Regions from separate parts of the Bacillus sp. EB V-12 genome, predicted to be linked through region 1. Evidence: riboswitches for the same ligand, from Rfam matches in the RefSeq annotation. Region 1 holds a riboswitch; the other holds the start of a gene.
What was found. A riboswitch is a leader RNA that binds a small molecule or an ion and turns the genes downstream of it on or off. The one in region 1 is predicted to bind FMN.
Positions count from the first base shown of each region.

Region 2: another riboswitch for FMN. It lies ahead of ribD (bifunctional diaminohydroxyphosphoribosylaminopyrimidine deaminase/5-amino-6-(5-phosphoribosylamino)uracil reductase RibD); the one in region 1 lies ahead of ACZDYH_RS10235 (ECF transporter S component).

Region 1 is NZ_JBUXJL010000002.1:695,334-700,711, forward strand. Features, by position in the region: gene resE (sensor histidine kinase ResE) at 1-170, shown strand, start outside; gene ACZDYH_RS10220 (cob(I)yrinic acid a,c-diamide adenosyltransferase) at 307-888, shown strand; gene ACZDYH_RS10225 (peptidoglycan DD-metalloendopeptidase family protein) at 973-1,587, shown strand; gene ACZDYH_RS10230 (hypothetical protein) at 1,752-2,438, opposite strand; FMN riboswitch at 2,687-2,826, shown strand; gene ACZDYH_RS10235 (ECF transporter S component) at 2,989-3,567, shown strand; gene ACZDYH_RS10240 (ferredoxin) at 3,689-3,937, opposite strand; gene ACZDYH_RS10245 (YpbB family protein) at 4,236-5,297, shown strand; gene recQ (ATP-dependent DNA helicase RecQ) at 5,287-5,378, shown strand, end outside.
Region 2 is NZ_JBUXJL010000001.1:528,193-533,570, forward strand. Features, by position in the region: gene ACZDYH_RS02825 (hypothetical protein) at 1-258, shown strand, start outside; gene ribH (6,7-dimethyl-8-ribityllumazine synthase) at 281-742, opposite strand; gene ribBA (bifunctional 3,4-dihydroxy-2-butanone 4-phosphate synthase/GTP cyclohydrolase II) at 761-1,954, opposite strand; gene ribE (riboflavin synthase subunit alpha) at 1,967-2,611, opposite strand; gene ribD (bifunctional diaminohydroxyphosphoribosylaminopyrimidine deaminase/5-amino-6-(5-phosphoribosylamino)uracil reductase RibD) at 2,593-3,705, opposite strand; FMN riboswitch at 4,011-4,154, opposite strand; gene ACZDYH_RS02850 (CDGSH iron-sulfur domain-containing protein) at 4,345-4,551, opposite strand; gene ACZDYH_RS02855 (DUF2552 family protein) at 4,691-4,936, shown strand; gene ACZDYH_RS02860 (alpha/beta hydrolase) at 4,946-5,378, opposite strand, start outside.

The DNA of each region.
Region 1 (5,378 bases):
GTTTCTATAAAGCTGATAAAGCAAGAACACGTGGGAAAAAGGGTGGAACAGGACTCGGGCTTGCGATTGCGAAAAATATTGTTCAAGGCCATGATGGTAAAATTTCTGTATCAAGTGTTGTTGGAGAAGGAACTACATTCTCTGTATATTTACCGAATCGTATAATTTAGATATGCGTTTTTAAAGTTGATAATGAATAAAGTTCTGCTGTTTTTTATTTTTTTGTAAACTCAATTAAATAAAGAATGGTAGAACTTTTTTCTATGTTGCTCGAATTAAAAATAACAAGAGAGGTGCTGTGAAGAAATGAAATTATATACAAAAACAGGAGATAAAGGAACGACAAGTGTAATAGGTGGCAGGGTTGATAAAGATGATATCCGTGTGGAAGCGTATGGAACAATAGACGAGGCAAATTCTCATATTGGATATGCAATGACTAAGCTTCAAGGTGGGGCTTTTATAGATATTTACAATGAGCTCGAAAATATTCAACATGAACTATTTGATTGTGGAGGAGACTTGGCAATAGTGGAACAAAAAATTCCTTATAAAGTGACAATTGAGATGGTTGAAAGTTTAGAAAGAAAGATTGATTTATATATAGAAGAAGCCCCGCCACTAGAACGCTTTATTTTGCCAGGTGGTAGCGAGGCGGCGGCTACTATTCATATTGCACGTACTGTTGTAAGGAGAGCAGAACGCTCTATAGTATCATTGCAAAAAGAAGTGAAAATAAATGAAGTTGTATTAAAGTATGTAAATAGATTATCTGATTATTTGTTTGCGATAGCTCGAGTAATAAATGCCCGATTACAAGTGAAAGATGTGGAGTATAACCGTAGTGCATTAGTTTTTCGTGATAAAAAAGAGAAGGAAGTGGAGTAATTCACTTTCTTTTTTTGTATACTTTTTTCTGTAATATACCAAAATAGAGAAGGTATGGTGGTAATTAGAAAACGGAGGATGTATATGAAAGTTTTAAAATGCGGTGTCATGTTATTGAGTATACTGTTTGTATCTCAATTACATGTTTATGCAGAAGAAAATCGATGGACATGGCCTGTTGAAGGTCAGATAAGTGATTATTTTGGGACAAGGCATGGAAAACACTATGGTATTGATGTAGCTGCGCCGATTGGAACGCCTGTGGCAGCTATCCAAGATGGTAAGGTAACGAGGTCTTATTATTCAAGTAGTTATGGAAATGTTGTATTTATTAAACACGGAGAATATGAGGCTGTATATGCACATTTAAATAAGAGATATGTGAATCAAGGAGATTATATTTCCAAAGGAGAAAAAATTGGAGAAGTAGGGAACACGGGAGAATCGCGAGGTGCGCACTTACATCTAGAACTTCATCAAGGAAGATGGACGATGGCGAAAAAGAATGCGATGAACCCATTGCTTGTTTTAAGTGAACAAAGAAATGAAGTTGTTTCTTCGTCATTATATGTCGTACAAAAAGGCGATACTTTAGTTAGTATTGCACGGAAATTTAGTATGACACTTAAGGAAATTAAAGAAAAAAATGGATTGCAGCAAGAGCTAATTTATCCTAATCAACAATTATATGTTAAGTAAAGGAAACGCCTCAAAAATTAAACTTTGAACAAATTTATGTTCTTCTTAAATAAGATTCAATGTAAATGAAATTATATGGGCGCTTTTGCTAGAACTATTGAGTGAATCAGAGCATCTATATCTAAAAGAAAACCGTCCCAAAATTTATTTTGGGACGGCTTCTTTTACCAAAAAATAAAGACACATATAAATCCAGAAATAGCTAAATAGCTATATAAGTAAAAAACTTTTGTTCTTGTTTTCTCTTTTGTTCGAAACAGTACGATAGTCGGTTCAATTAAACCGATTGTCAAACAAAGTAGGCCAAGAAGCATACAACCAATCGAAATAGAATACAGGGCGATTTGTGGTGCTTGAAATGGAATCATCCATTTTAATAAAAATGCAATAAGTGCAGTGTAACAAATACTACCGATGTATTTATTCAGTGGTGTATTAGAACGAAAACCAGGAAGTTTTTTTAAGAAAGAGCGGGAAACAACTTCTGTTTGTAAAGATGTATGCTCTTCAATAATTTTTTGAGCTTCTTTTCCTTTTTGAAAAAGAGATAAGATCCAATTTCGCTCACCCTGAAAAATAAATTGAGAAGTTGTCAAATAGTGATCAATCTTCACTTTATTCCAACTCTTCCACGGATGACGCTCACACAATTTTAATTTACTTTCTGTTTTTTTATCATACTGATAAATACTGATGCCATCTTCATCGAAAGTAGCATAGTATGTCTCGTTTGAGAATGTGCCTAAATCAATTGGGCAGTAGAAAAGTAATTCTTTTTTTAAGTAAAAGTATTCTTTTCTTAAGTTTTTTTTCATTGCTTCTCGAATAGAATGTCTCTTGTCTTTTTTCATGACATTTCCTCCATAACTCAGAAAATGTTCTTATCTTAACAATTCAATATCTTATCACTTTTAATTATATATGACTAGGTAATTCAAAAGAGAAATGCCGAATAATAAAAAATATGGATTGTATTGTAAAATATCTCGCAATTTATTTTTTGTTACGAAAAATAAATAACTAATTTTAAATAAGTTACAATTTTTTAGTTCACAATGTTATGAGGTTGTTGTATAATGAAGGGGAAAATAGAATATCGGTCTATCTTCGGGGCAGGGTGAAAATCCCGACCGGCGGTGATGAACTATTTATGATTTTGTTCTAAGCCCGCGAGCCGTTAAGGCAGGATTTGGTGTGATTCCAAAGCCGACAGTATAGTCTGGATGGGAGAAGATGGAGGTTCAAGCGTTCAAAAAAGATATGGATTTGAACGTCTGTTTGATGTGCCTTAAATTCTCCCTTTGTGTAAAACACAAAGGGTTTTTTCGTTCTATGAAAAAATAGGCATAGCAGAACCTTTCCACTTTCCATGAGATGATCGATGGAAAAGGAGAGAGAAAGATGAAACAAAAAAACAGTGTAGTGCAGATGGTGAGTGTAGCGATGCTAAGTAGTATTGCATATTTACTAATGATGTTGGATTTCCCGTTCCCAGGGCTTCCGCCATTTTTGAAAATTGATTTTAGTGATGTACCAGCTCTAATTGCGGCAATTATCTTTGGACCAGTAGCAGGAGTGATTGTAGAGGCGATAAAGAACATTTTACATTACGGGATTCAAGGAAGTCTAACGGGAGTACCAGTTGGAGAAATTGCAAACTTTATTGCAGGATGTTTATTTATTGGGCCAGCAGCTTTCTTATTTAGAAAGTATCGTACTGTGAAGAGTTTAACTACAGGATTAATGCTAGGGACAATTACAATGGCACTTATTATGAGTGTATTAAACTACATCATCATATTCCCGGCGTACACTTGGTTTTTAAATTCACCAGCTATGTCTAGCGAAGCTATAAAAACAACGGTTGTAACGGCAATCTTACCATTTAATTTAATTAAAGGGATTGTTGTAACAATTGTATTTGTAGCATTATTCTCACGCCTGAAAGTATGGGTGTTTGCAAAAATGAAAAATGCATAATATATACTAAAACCATTAGTAGTGTGAAACTACTAATGGTTTTTTATTAAGGAAAATAAAATTTAGATACAAAAAACGCCCCTCATCAATAGGAGGGGCGTTTTTTGAAGTTAATAAAAGACTATTCGAATTTTAAAGCGTCTCCGTCGAATGATTCGTCAGCAACTTTAATTGAGTCAGTTGGACAGCCTTCGAATGCATCCATCATATCTTCAATTAATACATCTGGAATTTCAACGATACCTTGGTTATCATCTAATGTTACAAATGCAATACCTTCATCATCATAGTCATAAATGTCTGGTGCAGCAGCGCCACAAGCACCACATGCAATACAAGTATCTTTATCAACGATTGTATATTTTGCCATCTTTTTTCCCTCCTGATAATATGTATGTGAAAAGCTCGCCATAAAAATTATAACCTTATTGTAAAACGGTTTGTAAAACTTTTCAACATAAAATTATAATGATAATGCTTATCAATTAGAGTGTCAACTTATTTTTGAATTATGTCATAAGATTTTCAAAATACGTAAATATGATTTCGTTTGATACAATAGAATATATACAAGTATATAGTTCTTATATGATAAGTTTAATGAGCGACAGTAGATAGTGTAATTGTACTGAAAAGAATGAAGTTAAGATTGGAAGGTGGAAGCGGTCATGCAAATACAATATACTTTGTTGCATTGTTTAAAACAATTGAATGGTGAAAGAACCGTTTCTTCTATTTATTATTTACTAAAGGGCAAACGTTCTTCGCAAACTTTACAAGATGGAAACATGTTCCGAATTTCTTTTTTGTTCGGAATATATAAATCATTAAATAGAAATGACTATGATGGTGAAGTTGCAAAGTTGTTGCAAGCGGATTTTATTCAAGAAATACATGAAAATACATATGTGTTAACACCTACGGGTAAAATGCAGTTACATAAATGGGAGGAAGTTTATGCTTTTCCGGCGCATTTGCATGGTTTACATTATGGTGAATTAGGTGAAACATTTTGGAAAAGATTATCATTAATTATTCAAACCATATCAAATTTACAACAGAATAATACGAGGTTTATTCCAATTCAGCAAGATACAGAAATAATGATGTGGGTGAAACGTTTTCTAACAGGAAGGCCATATAAGAGAAGTGAGTTGGCGAGAAAACTATGGACGGAAGTACATAATCTTTTAGAAAAGAGTAATGCGATAGAAGCGACGATTGTAACATATCGATTAACGGGTTATGAACGCATTGGTTGTACATTGCAACAATTAGCAGAAATTACGAAACAAGATATATTCAGGGTGTATTTTTTATTTTGGGGTACAATACATTTCTTTATACAAGAAGTTCGTGATAAAGAAAATGAATTTCCGCTATTAGCTGAAATTATATCTTATCCAAATGAGAGAGCTGAATTATTTAGTTTATCCACGAAAAAAACATATAATTTTTGGAGACAAGGACGTTCTTTAGAAGAAATAGCGACGATTCGGAATTTAAAGGTTGCAACGATAGAAGATCATTTTGTTGAAATTGCTTTGCGAGAAAAAGATTTTTCTATTGAAATGTTTATGGAAAAAGAAAAGATAGACAAAGTAATAAAAGTAATTGAAGCATTGCAAACGCGGAAGTTACGTGTTTTGAAACAAGCGGTTGGAGAAGATATCTCTTATTTTGAAGTTCGTCTTGTATTAGCGCGGATGGAGGGTGTAAATGAAACTTGAAGAATATTTATATAAGTGGTTTGGATATTCTGAATTTCGTCCAGGTCAAAAAGGAGTAATTACAGATTTATTAGAAGGAAA
Region 2 (5,378 bases), on a different contig from region 1:
CCAGTTAAGGCTGCTGAAAATCCTGAACAAAAAGAGATGCAACAAAGAATCGAACAACACTTTCGAACGAAAGCTGAACATTTTGGATTGAAAACGGAAGGAAAAGATTTAAAGGAAGTTAGAAAAGAAATTACTATTATAGAAGAAGCGAAAAAAAGAGAGAATGTATGGAGAACAGCACAAGCTCTTCATATAAAAACAGAAGGAAAAACGATGAATGAATTAATAAAAGATGTACAAAAAAAGGTGAAAAAATAAAAAGAGGCCGCAGCCTCTTTTTTTATGCCCATTGTTTTGATAAGTGAGCCATTTCAATTGCAGCAACAGCTGATTCATATCCTTTATTACCAGCTTTCGTACCTGCGCGTTCAATCGCTTGTTCAATTGTTTCTGTCGTTAATACGCCGAAAATAACTGGGATGTCCATTTGTAGTGATAAAGACGCAACACCTTTTGCTACTTCATTACAAACGTAATCGTAGTGAGTTGTAGCACCTCGGATTACAGTACCTAATGTAATAACAGCATCATACTTTCCGCTACTAGCCATCTTTTTAGCAATTAAAGGAATTTCAAATGCACCAGGAACCCAAGCAACATCAATATCATTTTCTTCTACACCGTGACGCTTTAATCCGTCTAAAGCGCCGCCAAGTAACTTACTTGTAATAAATTCGTTAAAACGTCCAACAACAACTCCAACTTTTAATCCTGTACCAACTAAATGACCTTCGAATACCATAATAAATCTCTCCTTTAATTATAAGTTTAGTAAGTGTCCTAATTTGTTTACTTTCGTTTGTAAATACGATTTATTCTCTTCTTTTGCTGGCATTTGCAACGGTACACGCTCGACTACTTCTAAATCGTAACCTTGTAAGCCAGCAATTTTTCTTGGGTTATTCGTTAATAATCGTAAACTTTGTAAACCTAAATCTTTTAATATTTGTGCTCCGATACCGTAATCACGAAGATCAGCAGGGAAGCCGAGTTTTTCATTTGCTTCTACAGTATCGAATCCTTCTTCTTGTAATTTATAAGCACGAAGCTTATTAAGAAGCCCAATGCCTCTTCCTTCTTGTCTCATATAAAGAAGAACACCTTTTCCTTCACGCTCAATTTGAGCAAGTGCTGCATGGAGTTGTGGTCCGCAATCGCAGCGATGTGAACCGAATACATCTCCTGTTAAGCATTCAGAATGAACACGCACAAGTACCGGTTCACCTATTGAAATATCACCTTTTACAAGTGCGATATGTTCTTTCGTATCTAATGAGTTAGAATAGCCAATTGCGTGGAAAGTACCGAAATCTGTAGGTAATGTAATTTCCACTTCTCTCGTCACAAGTGTTTCATGATGGCGGCGGTAAGCAATTAAATCTTCTATTGTAATCATTTTTATATCAAATTGTTTTGCGCATTCTATTAAATCAGGTACACGTGCCATCGTGCCGTCCTCATTTATAATCTCGCAAATAACTCCAGCTGGTTCGGCACCGCATAGCTTTGCTAAATCAACAGCAGCTTCTGTATGACCTGCACGACGCAGGACACCGCCTTCTTTCGCAATTAATGGAAAGATATGTCCAGGTCGATTGAAATCAGCGCCTTTTGATGCGGGGTTTAACAATTCTTGTATCGTAGTTGCACGTTCGTGAGCGCTAATCCCTGTTGTTGTAGAGACATGGTCAATGCTCACTGTAAACGCAGTATGATGTGAATCTGTATTATGAGATACCATTGGTTCTAATTGTAGACGTTCTGCGTACCCTTCCGTAATCGGTACACAAACGAGACCACGGCCATGTGTAATCATAAAATTAATTGTTTCTGGTGTAATGTACTCTGCTAAAGCAATAAAATCGCCTTCATTTTCTCGGTTTTCATCATCACATACGATAACGACTTTACCTTTTTTTAAATCTTCTAGAGCTTCTTCAATACGATGAAACATTGTGCTTCCCCCTTATAGAAATCCGTTTTCTTGTAAAAAGCTTTCGGTCATTGAACCTACTCGTTTTGTAGGTTTAGTAATAAAGCGTTCGATATATTTACCAATCATGTCACACTCAATGTTTACGATATCTCCGGCATTTTTTTCTCCAATGACAGATTCGCTTACTGTGTGCGGGATGAGTGAAATCGTTATGGAAGATTCGTCTATATCAAATATCGTTAAACTCGTTCCATCAACAGCAATGGACCCTTTCTGCAAACAATAGCGCAGCAGGTCATCAGAAATTGCTATTTTGTAATAGACGGCATTGTAATGTTGTTTTTTATTTAAAATCGTTCCGATTCCATCAATATGTCCTGAAACGAAATGTCCACCGAATCGTCCGTTTGCAGCCATTGCTCGCTCTAAATTTACTTTAGAGTGCGGTTTAAGCATGCGAAGTGATGTCGACTGCATCGTTTCAGGCATTGCATCAACTGTAAATGAAGTAGTTGTAAAGTTTGTTACAGTTAAGCAAATACCGTTAACCGCGATACTATCACCTAAGTGAACATCTGATAAAATTTTCTTTGCATGAATCGTTAATTTCATCGCTTCTCCGCTTTGTTGCATGTTTGCTATCGTTCCTAATTCTTCTACAATTCCTGTAAACATTTCGTCACCTCGTTTCGGGCATTCGCAACGATTTTTATATCATCACCAATTTGTTTCATCTCTTGAATTTTCAAGGAAAGCGCATCTTGTAATTTTGAAAAACCATTTCCTCCAAATAAAGTAGGAGCATCTTTCCCACCAATTAATTTCGGGCTTATATAGGTTACAATTTCATTAAAATTGTTTGTTTTTAAGAAACTTGCATGAATCGATTGGCCACCTTCAACGAATAGAGAAAGAATTTGTTTCTCTCCAAGAAAGGAAAGAAGGTCCTCGATTTCTATATGCTTCGTTTCCATTTGGAATATAGCTATATTTTTAGATTCATAAGAAGATATCTTCTCTTTCTTTACATCCTTACCGACAATAATCCATGTCGGTGCTAAACCATCTGTTATAACATGAGAAGATGGTGGCGTTCGTAAATGGGTATCTAAAACAACGCGAATAGGATGTTTCCCACCATTTGGAATTCTTGTTGTTAAATGAGGATTATCAGCTATAACTGTATTCACTCCAACAAGAATTGCATCATGTGTATGGCGATATTGGTGAACATCAGCACGTGCTTCTTCACCTGTAATCCACTTACTTTCACCAGTTACAGTTGCTGTTTTTCCATCTAAGCTCATCGCTGTTTTGATTGTTACAAAAGGGCGCTTCGTTTTCATGTAGTGAAAAAAGTAGCGATTTAATAAAACTGCTTCTGCTTCAAGAACACCGGTAGTTACTTCAATTCTAGCTTCCTCTAATCTTCTTTTTCCGTTACCAGAAACGAGCGGATTACAATCGAGAGTAGCAATTACAACACGCTTAACTCCTTTTTCGATGAGCAATTCACAACAAGGTGGTGTTTTTCCAAAGTGGCTACACGGTTCCAGTGTTACATAAACGGTAGCGTCTTTGGCGTTCTGACCAGCCATTTGAAGGGCATGAACTTCTGCGTGTTCTTCACCAGCTCGTAAATGAGCCCCCATACCAACGATGTTTCCATCTTTTACAACAACAGCACCAACCATAGGATTTGGACTTGTTTGTCCTGATGTCCCTTCTGCTAACTGCAGGGCAATCCTCATATATTCTTGATCTGTCATTTTCTTCACCTCTCCTAAAAAAATCAAAAAACCCCAAGGATTTAATATCCTTGGGGTTTGGGAGACGTGATTTCTAGAAATATAGTTTGAATACGAAAGCATAGGAAAGAAACCTAACGATAATTGATATTTCTGCATAAGGAAAAAACCTAGCAAAATATCGAATTTTTAAACGCTAGTTGTCTCTTTTTATTTCAGTATAAAAAATAAGTATAGAAAATTAAACATATATAAAGAATCAAAATGAATCTTTAAAAATATGCATACTGAAATAAAAGTGTATTCACTATATAAAAAACTAGAAACATATCCTTCTCCCATCCAGACTATACTGTCGGCCCTAGAGTTTCACTAGATCCACCGTTTTCGAGTTGAAAACGGGTCACGGACTTAGAAGTTTTCACTTCATCACCGCCGGTTGGGAATTTCACCCGACCCCGAAGGATGCTGTTTGCTCAAATTATAGCACAAAAAAAATAAAAGGCTAGTAAAAAATATTCGAATGTGAAGAATTGTGTGAAAATATATGCAGGCTGGAATGGAAATAAAAGTATTAGAAATGTTGTAAGGAGAAGGGATATAACGGAGTTGCTAAAAAGAAAAAACATGCACAAAAAAATGTGCATGTCACATGTAAAATTATTCTGCCTCTGGTGCTCTAACAACAGACTCGAATTTACCTTTATGCGAAGCGTCGCAATAAGGCATATTTTTTGATAAACCACAACGGCATAAAGAAAATGCCGGTTTTGCTGGGAATACATTCCCTTGTGAGTCGACTAATTCCACGTCCCCTGTAACGCGAAAAGAGCCATTATCATTTACTTTAATTTGTACTTTTGCCAACGTTATCCCTCCTTCCCAAACGCTTAATTTCATCATATAATCAAGGGAAGTGCTTGACAATATAAAAAGAGCACTTTGTTTGAGAAAGAAGAGAGTGTTATAATAGTTTTCATAACTGACTAGAGTAAGGTGACGAGAGATGGATAAACAATTACATACATTACGAAACATTGCAAATGAGCGCACGTGGGCATCATTTTTGAATGATAATCATCCATATAGTTTGTTACATTGGTCCATTGCAGGTGTAGGGCAAGAGGCAAAGGATGTTTGGTTACTTCAAGATGAAGTAACATTTCAAACGACAGAATTCCCAACGTTAGATGATGCAATGCAATGGATTTCTGAAAATATGGAACAAGTTACAGACGTTTTAGCGCAATAAAAAACAGGCTTATGCAAGCCTGTTTTTTGTTTCTTTCACATATGTGTTTAAAAATTGATCGACGGCTGCTTCGTACTCTTCTTTATTTTCGTTATAAGAGCAAGCGTGTGCACCGTGTTCTGCAATATAAAGCTGCTTATTATTTTCTTTCGCTTCATATAACGCTTTTGTCATATCAGCTAAAATATAGTCGTCATCTTTACTATGAATAAAGAGAACGGGATTGTTAATGTTTTTTATACAGTCGATTGGTGAAACTTCACGAATTGTATAACCGTCACGAACTTTTAAAAATGCGTTTGCTAAAGGTAATAAAGGCCATTTTGGTAGATGGAATTCAACCTTTAAACGGTGCTGTAATTGTCCGTGAAAATCAGAGAAAGGACAATCTGCAATATAGAAATCAGCACCATCTTCTACAAGTCCTGCGTATTGAAGAAGT